DNA from 4 places in the Lysinibacillus sp. FSL W8-0992 genome. Region 1 is predicted to be linked to each of the others. Evidence: riboswitches for the same ligand, from Rfam matches in the RefSeq annotation. Region 1 holds a riboswitch; each other region holds the start of a gene.

Region 1 (3,459 bases):
CGATAACGGTATTTGCATCTGGAAGAGTAAAGATTTGGAATCATCAGCTTATACGTTACGCAGGCTATGAGACGGAAGCTGGTATCGTTGGTGATCCACATTCTGTGCCATTTACAAAAGTATGCGAATCACTAGGTTGGCAGGGTGAAGGAACAGCATTTGATGTACTACCACTCGTTATACAGGTGGATAACCGTAAACCTCAATTATTTACAATTCCACGTGAAGATGTATTGGAAGTTGCAATTCGCCATCCTGAGCATCCGCAGGTGGGGAAACTAGCGTTGAAATGGTATGCAGTGCCGATTATTTCAAGCATGCGCTTTCAAATGGCAGGTATTGATTTTCAGGCAGCTCCTTTTAATGGTTGGTATATGGGAACAGAAATTGGGGCACGCAATTTAGCTGATCATGATCGTTATGATATGTTACCGAAGATCGCTGAAATTTTTGGTCTCGATACAACAAAGCAGGCATCGCTTTGGCGTGATCGTGCATTAGTTGAATTAAATATTGCTGTTCTGCATTCCTTTAAAGAAGATGGTGTAAGTATAGTCGATCATCATACTGCTGCACAGCAATTTAAGCTATTTGAAGAGGCTGAGCAGAAGGCAGGCCGTGACTTAACAGGCAACTGGACTTGGTTGATTCCACCGTTATCTCCTGCAACGACACATATTTTTCATAAGCCTTATGTCAATGTTTATAATACACCAAATTATTTTTATCAGAAACCGCATTACTAAATGTAAAGAGGCAGCTCATAGTATGATGAGCTGCCTTTTTTAATTTATATATTCATTTCTAGAAGCTCTAAACGAACAGAAGAATAGTAATGCCGCAACGACAACAAATAGCCATCCAGCTGTATCCCAGCCGCCAAATAAATCATGTAAGTAACCAAATAAAATAGGACCTACTGCGGCTAATAAATAGCCTAATGATTGTGCAAAGCCAGATAAATCAGCTGCCTCAAATGCCGTATGTGTACGAAGTGTAAAGAACATCATTGCAAGAGAAAATGAAGCACCACCTGCTAAACCTAGCAATATCATCCACAGTACAGCAAGACTAGTCCATTCCATGACAAGGCCAGTAAAGCCGATGAAATAAAATGCAGTAAACATTAAAACGAGGGGTCGCTGTGATGTCATTTTACTAGCGATAATTGGTACAGCTAAAGCCATAGGTACTTGTGAAATTTGCATGATGGAAAACATCCAACCTGCACGATCTGCGGCTATTCCTTGGGCAATATAGATTTCTGGAATCCAAGCTGCAGTTGTATAAAATAATAATGATTGAAAGCCCATCGCGCCCGTGACTGCCCAAGTAACTGGTGATTTCCACAATGGTATACGTGCTTTCGTAGTGGCTACAGTTGGTTCAGGCTTATTAAATTTTAATTGTGGAACCCAAATTAAAATCGTCACTACGACAAGAGCTAGAGCGATTGCAAGTGCACCTTGCCAGCCAAGAGATGCATTGGCTATGGGATAACTAATACCAGCGCCAATTCCAGCGGTTAAGTTCATGGACATTGTGAAAAATGCCATCAGTAATCCAACATGATAAGGGAATTTCATTTTAAGTAGCCCTGGAATAAGGACGTTACCAAATGAAATAGCTACACCTATTATCATTGTACCAAATACGAGTAATCCTGTTGTTCCAAGTGAACGCAACACAATTCCTAGTGCTAATAAAATCGTTGATATAAATAGTGTTAATTCAAGACCCAGTTTCCTTGCTATTACTGGGGCAATAGGTGACACTAGCGCGAATGCAAGCAATGGAATGGTTGTTAGAAAGCCTGCAAGTACGTTAGATATACCGAGATCCTCACGAATGAAGGAAATAATTGGTCCTACAACCGTTAATGGCATACGTAATGTCGAAGCAAGAAAGATTACACCGATGACTAATAGAAGCGTTGTGCCCTTCCAGTTAATCTTTCTGCTAGGATAAGTAGATTCCTCGTTAGTTGTCAAAATAAGTACCTCCCTGATAGAACAATTATAATTCGAACCACTATAACACTTTAACACAATAATAAAAATAGTAGAATATTCATAAAATACAGAACATTAATCGTATTATTGAAATGTCTTAGGTCGTATGTTAAACTAAGAAACATCATAAATTTAATAATTATATGCCTCATGTTTGTATTGAGGTAGAGGTCGCGGTATTTATAAGTAAGCTAATGGAGATGACAAGCATTGAAGATGTTAGCTGAAAGGAAATATTGCCGAAGTGTGAGGGGACTTGAAAACCTCATGCTGGGGCTGTCTCCGAAAGGAACAGAACTGTCACGTTGGACAACGTGTTGTGCTATCATTTTTAAGAAACAGAGGATTTACTTAGCCATCACAACGTTCATGTGATGGCATTTTTTTGCCTCTTAGAAAAGGAAGGAAGCTTTAACGTGAGTGAGATAAAAACTAATCAGCTCGGTCATAAAGCACCAGAGTTGAAAAAAGAATTAAAAAGCCGCCATATTACAATGATTTCGTTAGGCGGTACGATTGGAACTGGGCTATTTCTAGCAAGTGGTGGTGCAATAGCGCAGGCTGGACCAGGTGGTGCACTTCTTGCTTATGCATTAATCGGCATTATGGTGTACTTCTTAATGACAAGCTTAGGTGAAATGGCAGCTTATATGCCTTCATCAGGTTCATTTAGTACGTATGCAACAAAATTTGTAGATCCAGCGCTTGGCTTTGCGCTTGGCTGGAACTACTGGTATAACTGGGCGATTACAATTGCCGCTGAAATTGCAGCAGTTTCTCTTATAATGAAGTACTGGTTCCCAGACAGCTCTTCGGCACTATGGACAGTCATATTTATTGCGATTGTACTAACATTTAATTTACTATCTGTAAAAAGCTATGGTGAAAGTGAATATTGGTTCGCAATGATAAAAGTTGTGACTGTTATTGTTTTCATTATCGTCAGCCTATTGATGATTTTCGGTATTTTAGGTGGACAAGCTCCTGTAGGCTTTACGAATTTCTTTATAAGTGATGGACCATTCCACGGTGGCTTCCTTGCTACATTCGGTATATTTCTAGCAGCAGGTTTCTCGTTCCAAGGGACAGAGCTATTAGGGATAACTGCTGGGGAAACTGATGATCCTGGTAAAAATATTCCGAAGGCTGTTAAGTCCGTCTTCTGGCGTATTATTTTATTTTACATTTTAGCCATTGCAGCTATTGGGATGTTAATTCCATTTACAGATGCTCGTTTATTATCTGAAGATATTGCTGTTTCACCATTCACATTAGTGTTTGATCGCTTAGGAATTGCCTTTGCTGCTTCATTAATGAATGCCATTATTTTAACGGCGATGTTGTCTGCTGGTAATTCAGGATTATATGCATCATCACGTATGTTATGGCAATTAGCAGTAGATGGACATGCACCTAAGATTTTCGCTAAGCTAAGCCGTCGCGGAAT
Region 2 (3,459 bases), 870 kb from region 1:
ACTATCAACTTGGAGCGATTAGCTAAAGCTTCATTCATTTTGCATTGAAGAAAAATACCATCGATGGAATTCGTTGATATCCGCCACGGCGAAGCTTTCCGTAGGCACATCGTAAGCCACAACCCTCACAAACTTTATAATTCTGAAAAAGTTGGTAGTTTCTTTTTGAAGCCTTTCGTCGTAATGAAAGCATAGATAAAACCGATTGCAAGCCACAAAAAGCCGATCTTCAATGTCATCGGTGATAAATTAATGAATAAGTAGAAACAAATACCGAACCCTAACCCTGGAATTAATAAGTATCGAATTATTTTCTTTTCTTTTTTACGGAAGAAGTAATATACGATTACTGACAAGTTAACAAACATAAATCCTGTCAGGCCACCAAAGTTCATTAACTCTGCTACGAAATTTGCTGATAAAAACAGCGCTCCTAAAACACTAATTGCACACATCAATAAAATATTGTATATCGGTGTTTGATATTTTGGATGTAAATGTGTGAAAAACTTTTTCGAAAGTACATCATCCCGTCCCATACTAAACATTAAACGAGATGCACTTGCTTGCCCTGTTAAACCAGCTGTTACTGTCGATACAATAATGGCAACCGTATAAAGCGTTGCAAGAACTGCACCACCTGCTTTATCCGCTATGTCAAATAAAGCCGTATCGGCTGAGCTAAAGTTTGTAACATCAGGCCATACGAGCTGAGCTACATATGCTTGTCCAATAAAAATAAGTCCTCCGATTAAACAAGCTAAAATAGCTGCCTTCCAAATATCATCTTTTGGATTGACTGCCTCTTCTGAAAGAGTTGTAATCGAATCGAACCCTAAAAACGAGAAGCAGGCCATTGCTGCACCAGAAATTATTGCAGACATAACGAATTTTTCATCGTTGAAGAACGGTACAACAGTAAAGAGCGACGTACCACTTTCCCCACCGACAATTGACTTCACACAAAAAATGACAAAAATAACGACTACAATTCCCATAAATATAACAAGGATTTGATTTGTTTTTGCTGCGATGCCAATACCTAAAATATTTACAGTAGTTATAATACCTGCAATTAGTAACACCCATACCCAATACGGAACAGATGGTATTAATGCATTCGCATATGAAGCACCTACCATAAATACAATGAGCGGCACTAAGACATAATCCATAAACATTGCCCACCCTGCAAAAAAACCTAAATGCGGATTGATGGCACGTTGCGTATATGTATAAGTTGACCCTCCATTTGGAAAAACAGCAGCCATTCGACCGTAGCTATAGGCAGAAAACATCATTGCAACCATTGCAATCAAGTAGGCTAATGGCAGCATCCCGCCTGTGGACTCTGCTGCAAAGCCATAAATATAAGCTGGCGCAATCGGTGTCATAAAAGCAATACCATAAATGACTAAATCTTTTAATGTTAAAACACGCTTTAACTGTGGTGTATGATCATTGGGTGTTTGACTCATAGTCTATTCCTCTCACACATTCACAGGGTTACGTTTTGATAGTTCTTCCGTTACTAAATCAATTACTTCATCTGTGCTCATTACTTGGCAATAAATTTGATTCATAATCATAATTTCAGCATCATGAAGCTGTTGTGTAGCAGCTGCACATGCATCTTCAACTAAAATAACTTCAAATCCTGCGTCAGCTAAGCTTCGAACTGTTGATGCAACACATTGGTCAGTTACAACCCCTGTACAAACTACTGTTTCAATGCCCATATTACGCAGTAAAAATTCATAATTCGTTCCACTTAATACGCTATCTGTCGTTTTATTTACAACAATTTCGTCATCAAGAGGCTTTAATTCATCCACCATCTCCGCTCCTGGGTCACCGATTGGCAATAAAATATTGTTCCATCCTGGACGGCGTTGTACAGGAGAACGATCTCGTCCATTTTTATGATGGCAAGCAATGCGACCAAATGTTACTTCAAGTTTATTAGTACGGAAAAAATCTAAAAGCTTTTTATTGTTCGGAATCGTTAAATCATCGATACGATTAAAGAAGTATTCCCACTGTTTAAACATGCCCTTTTCTCTTGCAACCTGCGCGTCTAAACCGTCTCGGCTAATAAACTGGTGTTGCATATCTACGATTAGTAATGCTGTTTTATCTGGGTCCACGTTTATTTTTTGACCGTCAGTCGGTAAAAATTCATAATATAATGTTGATGTATTATCCATAATAATTCCTCCAAAATACCTCTAATTCAAATATGTTTAGACAAATAAAAAAACAGACTCTTTGTGCAAAAGAATCTGTCTAACACAAAAATGACCTACTCATTTTTAAAGCTAGAAACTAAAAATGAATCGACCATTTAAAATTCCCACTGTTTGTCTAAACAGAGATAGCACAACTTCATAAACACGAATGCTTATGAAGACAGTCCTGTAACTATTCGCTACAGACCCAGCATATGATGGCGAGAACTCATCACACACTTCGGCGACACTTCCTTCTACCTAACCTCTACATCTTCTCGGACTCCATTAGGTACTGTTAATTGTCGCGCCTCTACCTCACTATCGAAAAAGTGAGGTTTATTTAATTGTTTGAAATAATTATATTATTGCGTTTTTTCTATGTCAACTTTAAATTTACTATATTTTATAAGATTTATAGCACAAAACTTCAAATAAATACCATACAAAACACTTTTATACAATAATTATTTACAATAAATATAACAATATACTATAAATTATTTACTCACTTAATTATTCACTTTATAATAATCCGACTTACAATATAATTCATTAAGATGGTATTCTTCTTTCAGCTTGTCATGGGAAAATATAAAGCAATTCCTGTTTTATAAAGCAGGACTTAGCCCGTTATAGCAGACTCGCGCCCTAAAAAAATACCACCAATTAAAACGCAAATGCATTTCATTTGGTGGATAAATAAACTTACGTTGTTATATAGTTTCGCTTACATTCCCTAAATTATCTTTTTTAAGCATTAGCATGACAATAAAGGAAATACAATATAAACCTGCTAAGTAAAGCATCGCAACTTTCATATCATAACTTTGTAAAATATAGCCGACAAGGATTGGTGAAAAGCCTCCTATAGCTCGTCCAAAGTTAAAAATTGTATTTGTTGCGGTACTTCGAATTTGAACGGGATATAGACTACCAATCAATGCTCCATATCCAGCAAACATACCATTTGAGAAGAATCCGACAATTGCACCACCTATTAGGACACCAACACTACCCGTAGCATAAGAGTATAAAAACACAGCACATGCTGAGGCAATAAGGAAGACGCCAAAGGCACGCTTTGCGCCAAATCGGTCTAGAAATAGTCCAAAGGTTAACATACCGATAATCATGCCAACCGCTGTACTAATTGTCCAAATGGCAGAACTTGAAACAGACAAACCTTGTGACTGTTGCAACATCGATGGTAACCAAATCATTAATCCGT
Region 3 (3,459 bases), 2.6 Mb from region 1:
CAGTTGTGGAAGAAACTTCTGGCGAGCGTGTAATTGCATCTCCTGCAGCACGTAAACTTGCTCGTGAAAAAGGTATTGATCTTGCAGCTGTATCTCCAGTTGATCCACAAGGTCGCGTACGTGTACAAGACGTTGCAGCTCACGGTACAGCACCTGTAGCAGCACCTCAAGCAACACCAGCAGCACCAAAAGCAGTAGTAGCTGTTGATGAGTCACGTGTTACAGTTGAAAAAATGAGCCGTCGTCGTCAAACAATTGCTAAACGTTTATTAGAAGTTAAGCAATCGACTGCTATGCTTACAACATTCAATGAAGTAGATATGACAAATGTTATGGCACTACGTTCTCGTAAAAAAGATCAATTCTTTGAGTCTACTGGCTCTAAGCTTGGTTTCATGTCATTCTTCACAAAAGCTGTTGTTGCGGCGCTTAAAAAATACCCTTATGTGAATGCTCAAATCGTTGGCGATGAAATTCACTTAAATAACTTCTTTGATATTGGTGTAGCTGTATCAACTGAAGAAGGTTTAGTAGTACCAGTTGTACGCGATGCTGACCGCAAAAACTTTGCTGAAATTGAAGATTCAATTGCAGACTTAGCTAAAAAAGCACGCGATAAAAAATTAGGTTTAGCTGATCTTCAAGGTGGTTCATTCACAATTACAAATGGTGGTGTATTCGGTTCATTAATGTCAACACCTATTATGAACGGTACACAAGCTGCTATTTTAGGAATGCACTCAATTAAAAAACGCCCTGTAGAAGTAAATGGCGAAGTAGAAATTCGTCCTATGATGTACTTAGCATTATCTTACGACCACCGTATTATCGATGGTAAAGATTCTGTAGGCTTCCTTAAAACTGTTAAAGAGTTACTTGAAAATCCAGAAGATTTATTATTAAATTCTTAATTCGATAAATTAAGTATTCAAACCCTGCAAACTTAACTGTTTAGCAGGGTTTTTCATTTATTTACGCTATAATGAAATTTGCTTGATGGTCTTAATGGCCTTTATTTGACTGGGAAATCGATTCTTATGGTTTATAAATCTTGTTTTTTATAATAAAAATTTGTGAAATGATGACAATCATAGTTAATGTTATTCTACTTTATTTATGGATTTTAAAAGGATTATAGGCTAATTTTGTAATTAGTCAGAAAAATGATAAAACTATCTTGACGACTATGCTAGCTTTATAGTAATATCTATATATCAATTAAATAAACAAACCTCACTTTTGTTTTTTGTGAGGTAGAGGCGCGGTATTTATTAGTCCATTGCTGAGTATAAGCAAGCGAAGACGTAATGGAGAAGGAAATATCGCCGAAGTATAAAAGGAGCTCGTACTTTTATGCTGGGTCTGCAGTGAATAAGTGCAGGACTGTCCTAGTAAATTCAATTCCAGTTTACTAGGTTGTGCTATCTCGGAAACATGGAAATTATAGTGAGGATTTGGGCAACTGTCAATAAAAGGTAAGACCTAAGTTCAAAACTTAGGTCTTTTTTTGTACAGTTGCTTTATTTTTTTTACAGAAAAGGGGAGTTTTAGATGAAAAGAAAATGGTTGTTATTTATGTTAACAGCAATGACAGCAATCGTGTTAGCGGCTTGTGGTTCTGGTGACAAGGATGAAAAGACAACAGGTGATGGTTCAAAGGAAGAAACTGGTGGAGAGTTCCGCATTGGGATGGAAGCAGGTTATCCTCCATTTAACTGGACTCAGCAAGATGATGCAAACGGAGCAGTGAAAATTGCTGATAATGCAGAGTATGCAGGCGGTTATGATGTACAAATGGCGAAAAAAATCGCTGATGGCTTAGGTAAAAAATTAGTAGTAGTAAAAATGGAATGGGATGGCTTAGTACCTGCGCTTCAGTCAAAAAAAATCGATGCGATTGTAGCAGGGATGTCTCCAACAGAAGAACGTAAACAAACAATTGATTTCACTGAAAACTACTACACTTCTGATTTCGTAATGGTAATTAAAAAAGGTAGCAAATATGAAAATGCAAAATCAATTCAAGATTTTTCAGGTGCAAAAGTTACATCTCAGCTAAATACATCTAACTATAATGTTATCGATCAAATTAAAGGTGTAGAAAAGCAAACAGCGATGGAAAACTTCTCTGCAATGCGTGTAGCTCTAGAAGCTGGCAAAATTGATGGCTATGTAGCTGAACGTCCAGAAGGTATTTCGGCAGCAGCAGCTAATGACAAATTCACATTTGTATCTTTTGAAGAAGGATTTGATACAGATATTTCAAATACTTCAATTGCAGTTGGTTTACGTAAAGGTGATGCTAGTCTAGATAAAATCAATGAAATCTTAAAAGGTATTTCAGAAGATGATCGCCAAAAAATTATGGAAGAAGCTATTCTTCAACAACCTGCAGCTCAGTAATACAAAAAGAGATAGGGTTGTCCTTAACGAAAAAACAGCATACCGGAAATTTCAAGTATGCTGTTTTCTCTAAGTGAAAATTCACTTACAACATATAGAGAAGTTGATTTTTACTAATTGAAAGTCGTGATATTTTGCTAAGAGCGACTGGGACAGCCTTTATCATATTTAGTTTGTTCAGAGAGGCAGTCATTCTGAATAAAGTCATGTCTAAGAAGTGTGTCACATATTTTGAATAAAGCAAATGAATTCAAATGAAGAGATGATTTCACAAAAGGCATAATTGATATAAAGCAACAACACGTTGTTAGGAGGAACATCATGAGTTTAGAATGGATCATTTCTATTATAGAAAACAACTGGCAAATGTTTTTACGAGGAGCGTATTATACGTTACTCATTTCAACAATCAGTACAATTATTGGTGCATTCATCGGATTTTTTATTGGGATTATGCATACCATTCCAGTTCGTAAAAAAAGTATAAAACATTTTTTATTAAAATGTATTAATTTTATACTGACATGCTATGTTGAATTTTTCCGTGGTACACCAATGATTGTACAGGCAATGGTAGTATTTTACGGGCTAGATATTGCTTTTGGCATCGATATGCACTTTATTACTGCTGGTATTTTAGTCGTTTCACTGAATACGGGAGCGTATATGGCTGAAATCGTCCGTGGTGGGATTGTCTCTATCGATAAAGGTCAATATGAAGCTGCTTCTGCGATTGGCATGGGGCATGTGCAAATTATGATGCATGTTGTATTACCGCAAGTTGCTCGTAACATCTTACCTGCAACAGGTAACCAACTCATTATGAATATTAAAGATACTGCCGTTTTAAGTGTAATTGGTGTAACGGAATTATTCTTTCAAACAAAATCGATTTCGGGTAATAACTTCCGTTATTTCGAATCGTTCTTTGTCGCTTGTGTGCTTTACTTCATTATGACATTTACGGCTTCAAGAATTTTGCTATATGTAGAAAAACGTCTTGACGGTCCGGATGCTTATCAAAAAGAACTGAAAGAAATTGACTAGGGGGAACGA
Region 4 (3,459 bases), 1.6 Mb from region 1:
TTTGGATTCGTGGTCATAAAATAAAATTTATTTAGCAATGTGATTAGGTGATTGGAGCGAAGGGTGGACGACTCCAGCGGGAACGCACAGAACGTAAGACGTAACAAACCGCGCGTTAGCGAGGGTTACGGCTTACGTATGTGCCCGCGGAAAGCATACGCCCGCAGCGCAAATCACCAGTACCCAACTTTATTTATATAGAAAGCTAAAGTTATACAGATAAAACAAGTTAAGGATGTTGACTTCAACCTTTTAGTTTACGGGAATCTCTACTGCTAAATTAAACTCCTCATGTAATGCGTTTGCAGCGCGGATCATTTCGTCCTGTGGTACAACAACAGAAACTTTAATTTCAGAAGTACTGACCATTTTTACTGCAATATCCTCGCGGCGTAAACGGTCAAACATTCGTGCAGCAACGCCAGGATTTGATGCCATGCCTGATCCTATAATTGAAACTTTCGCTAAGCCAATTTCAAAATCTGCAAAGCTAAAACCAAGTGACAATTTACTATCCTCTAGTACACGTAAAGCATCAGCAAACTCTTCTTTTAAAATTGTAAAAGATACTGATGGTCTCACACCTTCTATAATAGCTTGCACAATAATATCAACATTAATGCGATTGTCTGCAAGTATAGCAAACATATCTGCTAACGATGCAGTTGAGTATGTATCATAACCGATTGTTAGGCGAATGATATCAGACTCATAAGCAACACCACGTACAATTAAATTTTTCTCCATTTCAACTTCCTCCTTCAATAAAGTACCTTCTGTATCTACTACGCTTGAACGAATAATGACTGGGATTTGAAACTTTTTTGCGAGCTCCACTGCACGTGGATGTAAAATATGTGAACCTAAATGTGATAGTTCAAGCATTTCATCATATGAAATCTCCTTTAACTTTCTTGCTTTTTCAATATGACGAGGATCTGCTGTATAAACTCCATCCACATTTGTATAAATGTCAACACGTTCCGCTTCTAATGCGGCTGCAATGGCTACTGCTGTTGTTTCTGCGCCACCCTTACCAAGTGTTGTTATATTGTGCGCACTATTAATGCCTTGCTTCCCCGCAACAACGACAATTTGTCCTTGTATCAAATGTTCTTTCATACGGCTCACATCGATATGGTCGATACGTGCATTAAAATGTTTCGCATCTGTTTGCACACCAGCCTGCCAGCCAGTCAATGAAACTGCATCATAGCCTTCCTCTTGTAAAGCAATTGCAAAAAGGGCACTTGCTAATTGTGAGGTCGTCGATAGTAGTACATCCATCTCACGTTTAGAAGCATCGTCTGATAAATCACGTCCCATCTTTGCTAAGTCTTTTGCTGTGCGACCCATTGCTGCAGTCACCACTACTACTTCATAGCCAAGCTCTTTTTTGGCTATCGCTATTTTAACGACCTCTCGAATCCGCTCAGTTGAAGCGATTGCAGGTCCGCCAAATTTCAATACAATACTCGCCATTATCATCATTCTCCTTTTATCAATTCGTCTCTAGAACAGCAAAAAGGCAGCCCTCACATAACGTGAAAGCTGCCTGCAACATGTACAATAAAAAGCTTGCGCATGTGTGATAGCTCTCCGAAACGTAAAGATTCGACAGTCTTACATCTATTAAATGCAAAACCAGCAAAGTATCGGAAACAACGATACTTCACTTCGGCAAGCTCCCCTTTCACACATTGTCACTGGATTTGTCCATCCTTCAATGTGCTACTATTGAAACTTGCACCTCTATCATCACTTAAAATAGTGAATTTATTAATTTTCCCTTTATGAAAATACTTCCTTTTTATACATTGCTCACATAAACATTCATATAAGGTGTAATAGAACAAGATAGTGTTTTCACTTCATTGTTCTATGACAACCTTAGCATATGTCTAATCCTTTGACAATGTCTGTTGCTGAAAATAATTGTAAATACTGTTCGCTAAGTTCGCAGGTATTCCCGCTTCTTGAAGTGCAAGCTCACTTGCCTCACGAATCTTTTTAACAGAGCCGAAATGCTTCAATAATTGTTGCTTGCGCTTTGGACCAACACCTTCAATTCCATCGAGAACAGATTGAATAGCATTTTTCTCATGCTGTTGGCGTAAAAATGTAATGGCAAAACGGTGTACTTCGTCCTGAATACGCTGTAGTAAATAAAACCCGTCACTTGTCCGCTTTAATGCAATGACATCGGGCGGATCTCCAAATAAAAGCTGTGATGTATTATGCTTTTCATCTTTTGCTAAGCCCGCAATTGGGATAACAAGACCGAGCTCATCCTCTAACACTTCTCGCGCTACTTCCATCTGTCCTTTACCGCCATCTATTAGAACTAAATCAGGCAATGGCAAACCTTCTTTCAATACACGCGTGTAACGGCGACGTATCACTTCTTGCATTGCTCCGTAATCGTCATGTTTAGCGGCTGTGCGTGTTTTATATTTACGATATTCCTTCTTTGCAGGTTTACCATCAATAAACACAACCATTGCTGATACCGCATCAGCACCATGCATATGACTATTATCAAATGCTTCAATGCGAAGAGGTGCTGAAATCCCCATTGCTTCACCCAATGCCTCGCAAGCACCAATTGTTCGCTCTTCCTGTCGCTCAATTAGCTGGAATTTTGCCGCCACAGCAATTTCTGCATTTTTCATGGCCAAATCTACTAGTTCCTTTTTTTGTCCTCGCTTCGGCGTTAGCACTTTAACCTCTAATAATTCCGTTAAAATTGCTGCATCAATCGACTGAGGAATAAAAATTTCCTTAGGCTTAATATGCTCAGGCTTTTCATAAAAGCGGCCAACAAATGTTAAAAATTCTTCCTCAACATCCTGATAAATAGGGAAGATGGAAACATCGCGTTCAATCAACTTACCTTGACGAACGAAAAAGACTTGCACACACATCCAGCCCTTTTCAACTGCATAACCGAATACATCGCGATTCGTAGTATCACTGGACACAATTTTTTGCTTTTGCATAACCGTTTCAATATGTGCAATTTGATCGCGGAACTCTTTCGCTCGCTCAAATTCTAGTTGCTCAGCTGCAGCCAACATTTTCGCTTCAAGCTCTTTTTTTACTGTCTCTACTCCACCATTTAAGAACTTCGTCATATCTTCAATCATATCGTGATATACTTGTGCATCAATTTCTTTTATACACGGCGCTAAGCATTGTCCCATATGATAATACAAGCAAACTTTTGAAGGTAATTGTACACATTTTCGAAGTGGGTATAGTCTATCGAGCAACTTTTTTGTCTCACTTGCTGCATACGCATTTGGATAAGGACCAAAGTATTTTGCTTTATCTTTTTTTACTTTACGTGTTGTAATAAGCCGTGGATATTTTTCATTCGTAATTTTTATATACGGATACGTTTTATCATCCGTTAGCATGATATTGTATTTAGGATCGTGTAGTTTAATAAGGTTCAAC

What was found. Region 1 has a riboswitch for lysine ahead of NSQ74_RS02285 (amino acid permease). Riboswitches for the same ligand answer to the same signal wherever they lie in the genome.
Region 2: linked by a shared signal. The riboswitch ahead of NSQ74_RS06620 (cysteine hydrolase family protein) and the one ahead of NSQ74_RS02285 (amino acid permease) in region 1 are both predicted to bind lysine.
Region 3: linked by a shared signal. The riboswitch ahead of NSQ74_RS15625 (transporter substrate-binding domain-containing protein) and the one ahead of NSQ74_RS02285 (amino acid permease) in region 1 are both predicted to bind lysine.
Region 4: linked by a shared signal. The riboswitch ahead of NSQ74_RS10425 (aspartate kinase) and the one ahead of NSQ74_RS02285 (amino acid permease) in region 1 are both predicted to bind lysine.

What each region holds. Positions count from the first base shown of each region.
Region 1 covers NZ_JBBOZQ010000001.1:494,199-497,657, reverse strand. The annotation lists gene NSQ74_RS02295 (nitric oxide synthase oxygenase) at 1-746, shown strand, start outside; gene NSQ74_RS02290 (CynX/NimT family MFS transporter) at 786-1,991, opposite strand; lysine riboswitch at 2,170-2,345, shown strand; gene NSQ74_RS02285 (amino acid permease) at 2,429-3,459, shown strand, end outside.
Region 2 covers NZ_JBBOZQ010000001.1:1,368,186-1,371,644, reverse strand. The annotation lists gene NSQ74_RS06625 (APC family permease) at 135-1,478, opposite strand; gene NSQ74_RS06620 (cysteine hydrolase family protein) at 1,491-2,207, opposite strand; lysine riboswitch at 2,368-2,552, opposite strand; gene NSQ74_RS06615 (MFS transporter) at 2,945-3,459, opposite strand, start outside.
Region 3 covers NZ_JBBOZQ010000001.1:3,095,001-3,098,459, forward strand. The annotation lists gene odhB (2-oxoglutarate dehydrogenase complex dihydrolipoyllysine-residue succinyltransferase) at 1-911, shown strand, start outside; lysine riboswitch at 1,247-1,432, shown strand; gene NSQ74_RS15625 (transporter substrate-binding domain-containing protein) at 1,552-2,403, shown strand; gene NSQ74_RS15630 (amino acid ABC transporter permease) at 2,725-3,450, shown strand.
Region 4 covers NZ_JBBOZQ010000001.1:2,110,925-2,114,383, reverse strand. The annotation lists gene NSQ74_RS10425 (aspartate kinase) at 253-1,482, opposite strand; lysine riboswitch at 1,585-1,763, opposite strand; gene uvrC (excinuclease ABC subunit UvrC) at 1,902-3,459, opposite strand, start outside.